Linked DNA regions of Ketobacter alkanivorans. The protein of the gene in region 1 binds, or shares a complex with, the protein of each later gene. Links are inferred from orthologs where the notes say so. Each region holds a gene or a part of one and is shown on either strand. Other genes may lie near its edges. The genes, in order: Kalk_RS17370 and Kalk_RS04870.

Region 1 (7,060 bases):
AAATCAAGGCTACGGATTTACCATCCTGCAAAAACTGCATCAACACTTCAATGCGATCCTGCTCATTATGATCATGCACCGCCATCAAACGGGTGTCGATGCCATAATGATCCAGCAACTTCTTGCTGTGACGAGTGTCCTCGGCGGCTATTACATCAACCTGCTTTAACACCTCAATAGCACGCAACGTGATATCATTGAGATTACCGATCGGTGTTGCCACAATGTACAATATTCCAGTCGTCATAAAAGCGCAGGCCTGATACCCAGATGAAGTTACAGAATCGCACCAAGCTTACCATACTTGCAGCACTGCTCATGAGCTTAACTCTTGCCGCGTGCCAGCAACCGGGCGATCCAGGTGCAAGCACCCCTCAAGTGGACACAACGCCCGCCAGCGTTATCGCAAGCCTCATCGAACGCGCTCAGTCTGCACCTAGCCCGGAATCAGAGCGGCTGTTGATTCAGGCAGCACAACTGCTGCTAGAGCAGGAAAAACCAGGTGAAGCCCAGCGCTTGCTGGAATCCGTCAACGTGATTACCCTCGACAACGACACCCGTGCCGCCTTGGTGCTGACTCTTGCCGACATTTACTTGGCTCAGGGCGAGCCATTACAAGCAGAAGAGCTGTTGACCACAGACCGTATGGGGCTGCTTACTGCCGCCAACGAGCTGAGTGCTGAGCGCCTGAACGAGATCAGCTTGAAGCGCGCCACTGTATGGGAGTTTAACGGCAATTATTTGTCCGCCGCCCGGGAGCGGATCTTTGTTGCCCCGATGCTATCTGACGAGGCCAGCACCACTAACCACCAACGAATCTGGGGCGACCTGATCGCCATTCCAAACGATACGCTACAACAACTTTCCTCCACAGTGGCTGTGCCGGAGATTCAAGGTTGGCTGGAGCTGGCCTGGATCTACAAAGGCTTGCAAGACAACCTGGATCAGCAATTGAAACAACTCGATAACTGGCAACAACGCTTTCCCGGCCATCCAGCCGTTGCTCAACTGCCCGAAGCACTGCGAATTGTCCGCGAGCTGAGTGAAAACCAGCCCAAGCAAATTGCCCTCTTACTGCCCATGCAAGGCAAATACAAAGCAGCCGCCCAAGCCATTCTCAACGGCTTTATGAGCGCTCATTATGCAACGCAAACAAATGCAGCCGAAGGTGGCCCCACCATAAAAGTGTACGACACCAGCAACACCACTCTCTTTCAGCAGACTTACGACCAAGCTGTAACCGAGGGCGCCGAAATCATCATCGGCCCTCTCCAGAAGGAAAACCTGCGCGCACTGCTCACCAGCACCACCATGCTGCCGGTAACCACCATCGCACTGAACAAGGAGCAAGGCCAGTTTGAATCACCTGCCAATCTTTATCAGTTTGGACTGTCACCGGAAGACGACGCCGGCCAGCTAGCCGCCCATGCACTGCAAAAGCAATATCAGCAAGCCGCTGTTATGTTCCAAAACAACCCCTGGTGGGAACGAGCCTACCTGGAATTCGCACAGCAATGGCAGGCCGACAAGCGAGAAGTCACCAGCGCTACCAGCTTCGACGACCAAAGCAAAATGGCGGGTGCAATCAAGGAAATGCTGCTGGTTCAGCACAGTGAGCTGCGGGCCCAACAGCTAAAAGGAATCCTGGGGAAGCCCATCGAATTCCACCCCAGACGACGCCAGGACATAGACTTTATCTACTTGATATCAACACCAGAACAGGCCCGCCAGATCCGACCGCTGCTGGACTTTTACTATGCCGAAGAGATTCCTGTGCTGGCAGGCTCACAAATTTACAGCGGTAAAACCGACCCAAAGGCTGATCGTGATCTTAACGGCATCGAATTTTGCGATATACCTTGGCTGCTGGAAAAGCCCGACGCAATACAAAAAGCCCTTATGAAGGCCTGGCCAAAAGCGGATCACCGCTACTTTCGTTTGAACGCTATGGGCGTGGACGCATACCGATTACAATCCAGGCTACAACTTCTAACACAAATACCTGATGCCGGACTGTTTGGTGCCACCGGAAACCTGAGCATAGGCATCGACAACAAAGTCCACAGAGAACTAAGCTGGGCAGTGATGAAAGGCGGCCGCCCGACTCTAATCCCAAAAATCAGCGAAAGCGACCTCAAGAACAGCTCCAACACCCCAAAAGGGCTTCATGAACTCAACAACCGGCAAACCATTAACCGCCCGCAAGCAGGCGGGCAACCAGGCTGAGGAGCTTGCCAAAGAGTACCTCGCTCGCCACGGACTTGGCTTTTGCGAAAGCAATTTCCAATGCAAAACCGGGGAAATCGACCTGATCATGAAGGATGGGGAGATGCTGGTGTTTGTTGAAGTCCGATACCGGGCAGAAACCCGTCACGGCAGCCCATTGGATACCGTCACACCCTCAAAACAACGCAAGCTGATTCGCACTGCAAGCTACTTCCTGCAGCAGCATTTCGGCGATCGCTGGCCGCCCTGCCGTTTTGATGTAGTTGGCATCAGCGGAGAGCTGGATAACCAACCGCAAGTACAGTGGGTACCTTCTGCATTCTACTGAATCGGAATGTGTGGAAAATTACCCTATAATGGCAAACCTAAATTGCTCGCCGAACAAGGATCCAACCATGAATTTGCATGATCGCGTTACTGACATATTCGACGATCACCTGGTGACCCTGCATCGATGCCAGGAAGAGCTGCCAGCGACCATCGCCAGCGCCAGCGAACTCATGGTTCAGTGCCTGCTTAGCGATCGAAAAATCCTCACTTGCGGCAATGGCGGGTCAGCAAACATCGCACAGCAACTATCAAGCAAAATGCTGAATCGATTCGAACGGGAACGGCCCGCACTGCCAGCTATAGCCCTCTCCACCGATTCATCCACGATCACCTCCATTTCCAACGACTACAGCTACAACGAAATATTCTCCAAGCAAATTCGCGCGATCGGACACGAAGGAGACATACTGTTGGTGATCAGCAGCAGCGGAAATTCAGCCAGCATCGTCCAGGCTGTGCAGGCAGCCCATGACAGAGCCATGCAAGTGATCGCGCTCACCGGAAAGGACGGAGGAGACTGTGCTCGCTTGATGCTAAGCGATGATATTGAAATTCGGGTGCCATCCGAATCCACCCCCAGGGTGCAAGAAAGCCACATGACCATCATCCATGTGCTGTGCGATCTAATCGACCAGCAGATTTTCGGCACTGAGACCTATTAAAACTATTTAACCACCTTCAAAGATGGCTTACCGGAGGGCTTCGTTGGGGCTTCATCCTCCCCTCCCGCTCCATCCGGCGGCGGAATCTCATCCTCATCAAAGAACATACCCTTGCCATTTTCCTTGGCGTAGATGGCAAGAATCGAGCCCACCGGCACGTGCAAGCTGCGGGCTTTACCGCCAAATCGGGCAGAAAATTCCACCTCATCATTACCCATGTGCAAATTGCGAATGGCTGATGGTGTAAGGTTAAGAATAATTTTGCCTTCACTCACAAATTCATTCGGCACTTGAACCAAGGGATAGGAAGCGTTAACCAGCAAATAAGGAGTCAACTGGTTGTCCAATATCCACTCATAGACTGCACGAATAAAATAAGGGCGGCTGGGGGTCATCAACACTCTCGCAGGGATTGCCTCCGGCCATGCCGGAGGCGGAAGGTATTTATTCTAGAGGCGCAATTCACGTTCGGCATCAGACAAGCTGGCCTGGAACGATTCACGGGCGAACAAGCGATCGGCATAAGAAAGCAAATTGCCACACTTGGACTTCTGCAGCTCAATACCCATGGCGGGCAAACGCCACAAAATTGGAGCAACCACACAGTCCACCAGAGTGAAATCGTCACTCATGAAAAATGGCTTTTCCGAGAAAATACCATCAATGGCTACCAGGTTTTCCCCAAAATCCTTACGGTACTTGGTTAAGACCGCTTCCTTATCAGTTCCATTCATTAGCGCGTCAACCGCTTCACACCAGTCTCGATGAATACGATGCATCAACAAACGACTGCGTGCACGCTCCACAGGGTAAACCGGCAACAGCGGCGGATGAGGAAAACGCTCATCCAAGTATTCCATCATGATGTTGGGCTCATACAAGGTAAGCTCGCGATCCACCAATGTGGGCAGCTCGTTGTATGGATTCAATGTTGCTAAATCTTCAGGTTTCTCGGCGGGATCCACATCCAGCACATCAACCGCCACCCCTTTTTCCGCCAACACAATGCGGACTCGGTGACTGTAATGATCATTACCATCGGAGAAAAAAGTCATCGAAGAACGTTTAGCAATGACACCCATGTAATTTCACTCCAGCGCAGTATTCAAAATTGTGAGTTGCAAACAGGCTGCAACATAAACGGCGAAGGGGCGGAAGCTACCTGATAGCCAACCGCCCCACGCCAATCCCATCCCTGATTAGTGAATATCTTTCCAGTATTCCCTGTTCAGGAAGTATACCGGGATAAAGAGAATCACCAGGAAAATCAGAACGTAAACGCCAATCCGCTCACGCTCAGCTCGAACAGGTTCAGACATGTAGACCATGTAGTTGGTCAGGTCGGCCATTGCCTCTTCAAACTTATCTTCGCCCAACTCCGCTTCCATATTGGACAGCACATGCGGCATACCCACATCGGGGAAGATGTGGTTGTTAACGCCCCAGGGGCGGGAGTCATCGGGATAGAAGTTAGTGAGGTAGGAATAAACCCAATCAGCACCACGAATACGGGCTACCAGCGTCAGATCAGGCGGGTTTGTACCGAACCACTTCTTGGCCAGGTCACCCGGAATAGCAGACAGCATGGTCTCACCAATTTTATCCGTGGTGAACATCAGATTATCTTTCATGATCTGTGCAGGGATGTCCAGATCCGTTGATACCCGCTCATACCGCATATACTGGGCAGAATGACAACCCATGCAGTTGTTCACGAAAATCTGTGCACCGCGCTGCAATGACACTTTGTCATCCATATTGATTGGCGCATGCACAAGATACTCATTGTGGCCACCGCCGGCCGCCTGAGCCAGCACCGGTAAACACAGCAATACTAGTACAGAGATAAACTTATTCATCAGTGTGCCATCCTTACGCGCTCAGGAACGGGTTTGCAGGTTTCTTTGGTTGTCCAGAACGGCATCAATATGAAGTATGCAAAATAGAATGCCGTACCGATCTGACCCAAAACTCGATATGTCATCTCAAAGGGCAGGAACTCAACGTGAACGTCCGGCGCTTTAACACCACACACGCCCAGCAGCACAAAGAACACTACGAACAGCGCCAGCATTACTTTGCTGATCCAACCCTTGTAGCGGATGGACTTAACAGGGCTGCGATCCAGCCAGGGCAACACAAACAGCACCGCGATCGACGCACCCATTGCTACTACCCCCAGCAACTTATCAGGAATGGCTCGCAAGATTGCGTAGAACGGCGTGAAATACCATACCGGGGCAATATGATCCGGCGTCTTCAAGGGGTTTGCTGGCTCGAAGTTGGGCTTTTCAAGGAAATAGCCGCCGCCATCCGGGAAGAAGAACACCACAGTCAGGAACACAAACAGGAACACAACCACACCCACCAGATCATGCACACTGTAGTAAGGGTGGAAAGGGATGCCGTCCAGAGGTACGCCGTTTTCGTCTTTCAGCTTTTTGATTTCGATGCCGTCTGGGTTGTTGGAACCCACTTCATGCAGAGCAATAATATGTAGAACGACCAACGCCAGGATCACGATAGGCAGTGCCACTACGTGAAGTGCGAAGAATCGGTTCAGGGTAATGCCAGAAATCAGGAAGTCGCCCCGAATCCACTCGGTAAGAGCGTCACCCACCACAGGGATGGCACCAAACAGGGAGATGATTACCTGGGCACCCCAGTAGGACATCTGCCCCCAAGGCAGCAGATAGCCCATGAAACCTTCAGCCATCAGCGCCAGATAGATGGTCATACCAAAGATCCACACCAGCTCCCTTGGCGCACGGTATGAACCGTACATCATGCCTCGGAACATGTGCAGATAGACCACTACGAAGAAGGCGGACGCGCCTGTGGAGTGCAGGTAACGCAGCAACCAGCCATAGTCTACGTCACGCATCATATTCAATTCGACAGAAGCAAAGGCGCCTTCGCCGGAAGGATTATACAGCATGGTCAGCCAGATGCCGGTCAGCAGCTGGTTAACCAGCACCAGCATGGCCAGCGAGCCGAAGAAATACCACATGTTAAAGTTCTTAGGAGCATAGTATTTGCTCATATGATCTTCGAACATTTTGGTCGCAGGGAAGCGGGCGTCAACCCAGCCCATTACGCTATTAAACATACTCATCAGGCAGCCTCCCCGTCTTCACCGATTTTAATCAGAGTGTCACTCATGTAGTAGTAAGGTGGCACTTCCAGGTTAAGAGGTGCGGGTACCGCCTTGAATACTCGGCCAGAGAAGTCGAATTTGGAGCCATGACAGGGGCAAAAGAAACCGCCCTTCCAATCTGCACCCAAGTCAGCCGGGGCGACCTCAGGGCGATACAGAGGAGAACAACCCAAGTGCGTGCACAGGCCTACCAGCACTACAATATCACTGTGATCCTGACGGGAGCGCGTATCAGGGGATACATATTCAGGTTGCTTGGATTCGGCGGATTGTGGATCGCGCAACTTGTCTTCCACTGCATCGAGGCTGGCCATTGCCTCTTTGGAACGACGCAGAATCCAGACTGGCTTGCCGCGCCACTCAACGGTCATACGCTGACCCACTTCCAGCTTGCTGATGTCAGCGACCACAGGTGCTCCGGCATTCTTCGCCTTGGCACTGGGGTTCCAGGACTTCACAAAAGGTACGGCAGCACCAACGGCACCCACTGCACCTACTGCTGAAGTGGCTCCAATCAGGAAGCGTCGCCGCCCCTCATTTACGCCTTCAGTACTCATTCAGTTTCTCTCCCCGATAACATTAAGAAGCAAGCTGCCTTTTTATGGGCGCACCAACCCCTAACCATAATTTTAAACGCGCAAATAGTAATGAAATTGCAAGGGAGATACAAGGAAAGCTTTAGACA
Region 2 (7,077 bases), 2.9 Mb from region 1 along the record:
CAAACATCTGCCGGGGAATCAATTCTTTCATACGCTCAGTCAGGACTCGGCCGCGATATTCTGACTGGTCGCGGTGACAGATGATGGCCAAGGCATCCACCTTTTCACCGTTAATCATAACATCCACCCGCACCAGGCTGCTGGCATCGAACCGCTTGAATGTATAGTCCAGCGAGGCGTAACCCCGGCTGGTGGATTTCAACTTATCAAAGAAATCCAACACCACTTCACTGAGTGGTATTTCATAGTGCAGGGACACCTGCTTACCCATGAACTGCATGTTTTTCTGGACGCCGCGCTTTTCAACACAAAGCGTAATGACGTTGCCCAGAAACTCCTGGGGCACCAGGATATTCACATCTGCAATGGGCTCACGGAACTCTTCTACCTTGGAGGGATCAGGCAGGTCGGATGGGTTATCCACCTGCACAATTTCACCGTTTTTCAGCAACAGCTCATAGACCACCGTAGGGGCAGTGGTAATCAGATCAAGATCGTACTCTCGCTCCAACCGCTCCTGAATGATCTCCATATGGAGCATTCCCAAAAAGCCGCAACGAAACCCAAAGCCCAGCGCATCTGAGGTTTCTGGCTCATAGTGCAGAGACGCATCATTCAGGCTGAGCTTACCCAGCGCATCACGAAAATGCTCATAATCATCTGAACTGACGGGGAACAGCCCGGCATACACCTGGGGCTTGACCCGTTTGAAACCAGCCAGGCTCTCCACTTCAGGGGTTTTGGTATGGGTTAATGTGTCCCCCACAGGAGCGCCGTGAATGTCCTTGATTCCAGCCACCAGGAAGCCAACTTCACCGGCCTCCAGCACGTCTGTCTCTAGGCGTTTTGGCGTGAATACACCAACAGCATCCACTACGTGATCCCGGCCAGTGTGCTTGACCCGGATTTTCTCACCTTTACGAATACGGCCATTCAGCACGCGAATCAGCGAGACGACACCCAGGTAATTGTCGAACCAGGAATCGATGATCAAACACTGCAACTTGCCTTCCCGGTCGCCCTGCGGCGCAGGAATGGTGCGTACAAGGCGTTCCAGCAATTCGGGAACACCCATGCCGGTCTTGGCGCTCACCTGGGCCGCATCAACCGCCTCAATTCCGATGATCTCTTCTATTTCCTGGCACACCCGCTCCGGCTCGGCCTGGGGCAGGTCAATTTTATTGAGCACAGGCATAACTTCCAGCCCTTGCTCAATTGCCGTGTAACAGTTGGCGACAGACTGAGCTTCTACGCCCTGGCCAGCATCCACTACCAGCAAAGCACCTTCACAAGCGGACAACGAGCGGGATACCTCATAGGAGAAATCCACATGTCCGGGGGTATCGATAAAGTTAAGCTGAAACTTTTCCCCGCTTTTCGACTGGTAATACAGAGTAACGCTCTGGGCCTTGATGGTGATACCACGCTCGCGCTCAATATCCATGGAATCAAGCACTTGTGCTGCCATTTCTCGCTGAGTAAGGCCGCCACATTCCTGAATAAAACGGTCTGCCAGAGTGGACTTACCGTGGTCAATGTGGGCGATAATGGAAAAATTTCGAATGTGGCTGATGTCTGTCACGGGTGTGGTGTACTTCAAATAAGGGAATGATAGGGAAAAACTGCGGCAATTCTACCGATTTTCGGTCTACCTTGCACCAGCTGAATACAGATACGTTAAATGTCTGAAATTTATAGATTTAAAGAATCATGGTGAGGGCTGCCATAGACTCGACGCAACACGACTGGCTGATATCGATCATCATGCTGGTTTTGGTGGAAATGCCAGCGCAACAGGGCAAAACCCGCGCCCAGACCAGCCAGCCCCGCTACAGCCGTCACCAGATCCTGGGCACCGGCAGCGTCCGCTGCAAGGCCGAACACCATCATCATCAACAGGGGCATCAAATAGGCCAATAACGAGCTCTTTACCATGATTTCCTCCGGCACACCCACTATGACCTGATCCCCGACAGACACGCTAATGTCACACAGAGCCTGCATATGCACAGCGCTCTGCCCAAGTTTGGCCAGGGCGCTGTGCCCACACCCCGCCTTTGCGGAGCAACTGTCGCAGGCCGACTGGCGAATAGTCTCTACCCATGCCAGGCCGGAGTCTGTGGCCACTACTCGACCGTGTTCTTCTATCATGGTATCAAACCGAAATGAAACGCAGGGCTCAACTCTATCCAATCAGCGAGGCTGCGCCAAGGCTTTTACACTGGAGGCTATACGTTCAGCTGTAACCAGAGGAACCTCACCCACGACTGTCACCACCGCCCCAGACATACCCCGATTCACGGCTACAGTGGCCCCATGGGCACTGGTGGTATCCATAACCGGCTCTGATACTGGCTCGTGAAAGATGGTAAAGGATGCCAAGCCATCGGTATAAGCACGGATCGTAACCTGTCCCTGGCCTTCAAAACGCGCGACACGCTGCGACTCAACAAACCCCTCAGGCAGCCAGCCGGGTTCCCAATGGCGGGCTGGTGCCTCGCTTTGAGGGGATGCAGGAGAATACGCATCAGAACCGGGCCGAGCCGGTTGCGTCAATCCAGCACCTGGCTCAAAGTCAGCCTCAGTCAAAGGCTGCCCGATGACAATATCAACAAATTCAAACTGTTCCAGTGGCTCGCCTGCATCAGGCAAAGTTTGGCTGCGCAACAAAACACCCGTATCGCTATCAAGCCACAAACTGTAGCCATAACGATGGGCATCCAGGGGTGATAGATTCAAGCGCATTGCCTGACGCCCGGCTACCCGACTGGTTTCTGCCCGCTCGAAGCGATAATACCTGGAAAGTGACTGCAACCCCTGCTCCAAGGCGCTCCAACGGGGTACGGGGGATTTGAATGCCATGCCTGTGGATTTGGCCGGGTGCAGGCAGACCACATTACTGCCTCGCCTGATAATTTCAGCGGGCTCACCGTTCATGTGCACCACTCTTTCCCAGACTTCGCCATTGATAGGGGCGTGATAAACCGCCAGCGCGACCATCTGACCACCACTGACCAATACCGAATGACCGCTGAAACTGGATTCTTTCGCAACCGCAAGCATATCCTGGAGCCACGCTTCAGGGCTTTTATCAGCCGCTTCGGCCAAGGCCCAAGCAGGCATCCCCAAGGCCAACATTACGAGGACTGCCGCTTTCAACAACATCATGCCCTAGCGCTCCGCACTGACCTTCGAGGCCCCCTCTTTATGCGGTTTCACGGTAACAACTCTGGCATAGGGTGTGATTCCGGCTGCGGTATTGGCAGCGGCATTACTGGAATGGGAAAGCAGGTAATAATTAAGACGATCATCCAAGTCCGGGCTGTAACGTATCATCTCGGGCTGCATGACTCGGGCTGAGGCGGCCGGACCACTGGTCTGTGACACCGCCATAAATGGACTGCTGCCAGACGCCGTTACAGGAGACATAACGGTCGAGGAAGACGCCACACTGGGCCCCGTTGCCACCGCAGACGGGCCACCAGCAAAGTTCTGCCAACCCAGTATCACAGCCGCCGACACTGAAGCGGCGACCGCCACATTGGCAAAGGGTTTGGATAGGAAGGTAGCTGCACGGTACTTGCCTGAGTTTGATTGAGATAGCTTAGGTTCGCTTTCTATAGCCTGTTGCACCCGAGCAGATATATCGACATCCAACCAACCGTTGGCTCGGCCCGCAGTCTGGCCGCGCAACACAGCGCTAGTAAGCTGATAGCGGCTCCATTTACGACACAGTGCCTGATCCTGTTCGATATTGTTCAATACACGGCGCAGCTCAAGCTCGCTGACCTCACCATCCATCAAAGCCGAAAGCTCTTCAGCGCTTCTGTCCAGGTCTTTGTTTCCCATGCTCATAACCCTTTAACCTGTTTTAAACTTCATTCGTACTTTGTATGTACCTACCGATGCAACAAGGCATCAAACCTGCATCGCCTGGATACGCTTGTCGATGGCCTCTCGCCCCCTGAAAATACGGGAGCGGACAGTACCCACCGGGCAATCCATCACTTCGGCAATCTCTTCGTAACTAAGACCATCAAATTCACGCAATGTCACCGCTGTGCGTAAATCATCGGGTAATTCTCGTAATGCCTCATACACGACGCTCTCCAGCTGATCCCTCATCATTTCTTTCTCAGGATCGGCAGACTCATGCAAGGCATCACCACCGCTGTAGTATTCTGCGTCACTGACTTCCACATCGGTGTCCGGCGGCCTGCGCCCCTTAGACACCAGATGATTCTTGGCCGTGTTAACGGCAATGCGGTATATCCACGTATAAAACGCACTGTCACCGCGAAAACGATCCAGGGCCCGGTAGGCTTTGACAAAGGCATCCTGTGCCACGTCCATCGCCTCATCCTGATCCCTCACAAAGCGACTGATGACTGCCAGCACCTTGTGTTGATATTTCTTTACCAGTAAGTCAAAGGCGCGTTTATCGCCTTGCTGTACGCGCTCTACCAACAGCTGATCGGGATGACGCTCAGCCATCTATCCAAACTCCCCATATGGGCTTCCGACTACTTTTTCAGGAAGCATACATTCAGAGACACGTTATGGTTCGCAAAGTTCCCCTGCCACACAGAATCGGTCCCATATTTTTGTTAAACCAGGCATTATAACCCCCTCTAACGGGCTATACCGCAGAAGGACTATCACGCCTGTCGGCGTTCTGGCGTTATAATAGCCCTTTTCGCTGCCTTTCTGGCAGAAATGATAACTGTATTTGGCGGGGGCCTGCCGGAATTCTTTTATGACACGATTTAAGCACGACATTTTGATCATCGGCAGCGGTGCCGCAGGCCTTACGGCAGCCTTGCACCTGGCCCCATTCAGCAAAGTCGGCGTACTGAGTAAAGGCTCCCTGACTGCAGCCAACACGTTTTACGCCCAAGGCGGCGTGGCAGCAGTCTTGGATGAAGGCGACTCTGTAGAGGCTCACATCAATGACACCCTCATCGCCGGCGGTGGATTGTGCCGTGAAGAAGCCGTGCGTTTCACTGTAGAAAATGGCCCCGACGCCATCCGCTGGCTGATCCAGCAAGGGGTGGGGTTCAGCCGGGAAATACACCAGGATGGGCGCCGGGAATACCACTTAACCCGGGAGGGTGGCCACAGCCATCGACGCGTAATTCATGCTGCTGACGCCACCGGTTTTGCTATATCCAGCACGCTCATTGATAAAGTACAGCAGCAAGAAAATGTAAGCCTGTTCGAATCACGGGTAGCGATTGACCTGATCACCAGCCAGAAGCTGGGGTTACGGGGCAAACGGGTGTTTGGGGCCTATGTCTTGAATAACGAAACCCATGAAGTAGAAGTACACGAAGCGAAATTCGTATTGTTGGCCACAGGAGGCGCAAGCAAGGCCTATCTCTACACATCCAATCCGGATGTTGCCACCGGCGATGGCATTGCCATGGCCTGGCGAGCGGGCTGCCGGGTAGGCAACATGGAATTTAATCAGTTTCACCCAACCTGCCTGTATCACCCTGAAGCACGCTCATTTTTGATCACCGAAGCCATTCGCGGTGAAGGCGGCTTGCTGAAGCTGCCCAACGGCGAACGCTTCATGGATCGCTTTCATGACATGGGCGAGCTGGCCCCCCGCGATATCGTCGCCCGGGCCATCGACCATGAAATGAAACGTCTGGGCGTGGACTGCTTGTATCTGGATATCAGCCACAAACCCAAAGAGTTTATCAAAAGCCATTTCCCCACCGTGTATGATCGCTGCAAAAGCTTGGGCATAGACATATCACAAGAACCTATTCCAGTAGTACCGGCTGCTCACTACACCTGTGGCGGCGTGCTCACCAACCTGGACGGGCGCACCGATCTTGGTGGCCTTTATGCCATTGGAGAGACAGCGTTCACCGGGCTCCATGGTGCCAATCGCATGGCCAGCAATTCGTTGTTGGAATGTATGGTGTTTGCCATCTCAGCCAGCAAGGACATCCGCAACTTACTGAATCAAGCACCAGAGATCCCGGCTATTCCTGATTGGGATGAGAGCCAGGTAACCGATTCTGACGAAGCCGTTGTTATCTCGCACAACTGGGAGGAGCTACGCCGCTTTATGTGGGATTACGTCGGCATTGTGCGCACCGACAAACGCTTGCAGAGGGCCACTCACCGGGTAAATTTGTTGAAGCAGGAAATTCTGGAATATTACGGCAATTTCAAAGTGAACAACGATCTTATAGAGCTGCGTAACCTGCTGCAGATTGCTGAGCTGATTATTCGCTGTGCTTTGTCACGCAAAGAAAGTCGTGGGCTGCACTATACGTTAGATTACCCAGACACCATGCAAGAGGCCAAAGACACCCTGATTGTTCCCGGTAATTACGCCGCCGACGCCTGGGCCGACTAAAGATTACCCAACACCTCACCCTTCTGGTTCATGGCAAGCCATTTCACTCCTAGCTGATCCAACCAAGCTGGCCCATGCTCTCCATTGAGCATGGCCAGGGTACACGCAGTACCGGCCAGCAAACAGTGATCTGCCAGCACAGTCACCGCAACCAACCCACTAACAGGCCACCCCGTACGGGGATCCAGAATATGCCCGTAGCGCTTGCCGTTATGAACAATTGCCCGCTCATAGTCACCGCTGCTGGCAACTGCTCCTTGCAAAACAGACACTTCCGCCAATACCGCTTCCGGCAGGCGAGGATGACGCACACCCACCCGCCAAGGCCTTCCATCCAGATGGGGGCCGATCACTCGAACATCCCCCCCCAGCTCCACCAGCCCATGACGCACACCCAGCCGATGCGCCACTGCAGCTGCACAATCAGCCGCATACTCTTTAACGTAACCACCAAAGTCCAACTCCATCCCGGGCACAGAAAAGCGTAGACACGATTGCTGCCACTCCACATTATTCCACCCCACCAGCGGCAACAGTGCATCCAATTGCCTTTGCTCAGGTATGACGTTGCACTTAAAGTTCCATGCCCGCCTCAAAACACCGGATGTAATATCAAATAACCCATCACTTTCACAAAACAGCGTGTTGGCATAATCAAGCAACAACGATGTTTCTTCATCAACCTGTATCGGCTCACCATC

What was found.
Region 2: the proteins of Kalk_RS17370 (region 1) and Kalk_RS04870 are in contact, whole or in part, in a crystal structure (PDB 1YFN), measured with the Escherichia coli proteins. The link is inferred for Ketobacter alkanivorans from one-to-one orthologs.

Annotation. Positions count from the first base shown.
Region 1 is NZ_CP022684.1:4,050,140-4,057,199, reverse strand. Bases 1,918-4,715 are described here. They hold Kalk_RS17370 (ClpXP protease specificity-enhancing factor), read right to left. Parts: upstream 3,614-4,715; coding sequence 3,221-3,613; downstream 1,918-3,220. Other genes in these bases: Kalk_RS17360 (cytochrome c1), read right to left, coding at 4,418-4,715; Kalk_RS17365 (glutathione S-transferase N-terminal domain-containing protein), read right to left, coding at 3,668-4,291; Kalk_RS17375 (phosphoheptose isomerase), read left to right, coding at 2,622-3,218; Kalk_RS17380 (YraN family protein), read left to right, coding at 2,168-2,554; Kalk_RS17385 (penicillin-binding protein activator), read left to right, coding at 1,918-2,226. In the rest of the region: rsmI (16S rRNA (cytidine(1402)-2'-O)-methyltransferase), read right to left, coding at 1-223; more of Kalk_RS17385, read left to right, coding at 271-1,917; more of Kalk_RS17360, read right to left, coding at 4,716-5,077; Kalk_RS17355 (cytochrome b), read right to left, coding at 5,077-6,327; petA (ubiquinol-cytochrome c reductase iron-sulfur subunit), read right to left, coding at 6,333-6,932. UniProt on the Escherichia coli protein: Enhances recognition of ssrA-tagged proteins by the ClpX-ClpP protease; the ssrA degradation tag (AANDENYALAA) is added trans-translationally to proteins that are stalled on the ribosome, freeing the ribosome and targeting stalled peptides for degradation.
Region 2 is NZ_CP022684.1:1,148,507-1,155,583, forward strand. What follows is about bases 2,011-4,825. They hold Kalk_RS04870 (sigma-E factor negative regulatory protein), read right to left. Parts: upstream 3,850-4,825; coding sequence 3,172-3,849; downstream 2,011-3,171. Other genes in these bases: Kalk_RS04860 (SoxR reducing system RseC family protein), read right to left, coding at 2,011-2,151; Kalk_RS04865 (MucB/RseB C-terminal domain-containing protein), read right to left, coding at 2,194-3,168; rpoE (RNA polymerase sigma factor RpoE), read right to left, coding at 3,919-4,494; nadB (L-aspartate oxidase), read left to right, coding at 4,757-4,825. Also shown: lepA (translation elongation factor 4), read right to left, coding at 1-1,582; more of Kalk_RS04860, read right to left, coding at 1,693-2,010; more of nadB, read left to right, coding at 4,826-6,376; Kalk_RS04885 (FAD:protein FMN transferase), read right to left, coding at 6,373-7,077. UniProt on the Escherichia coli protein: An anti-sigma factor for extracytoplasmic function (ECF) sigma factor sigma-E (RpoE). ECF sigma factors are held in an inactive form by an anti-sigma factor until released by regulated intramembrane proteolysis (RIP).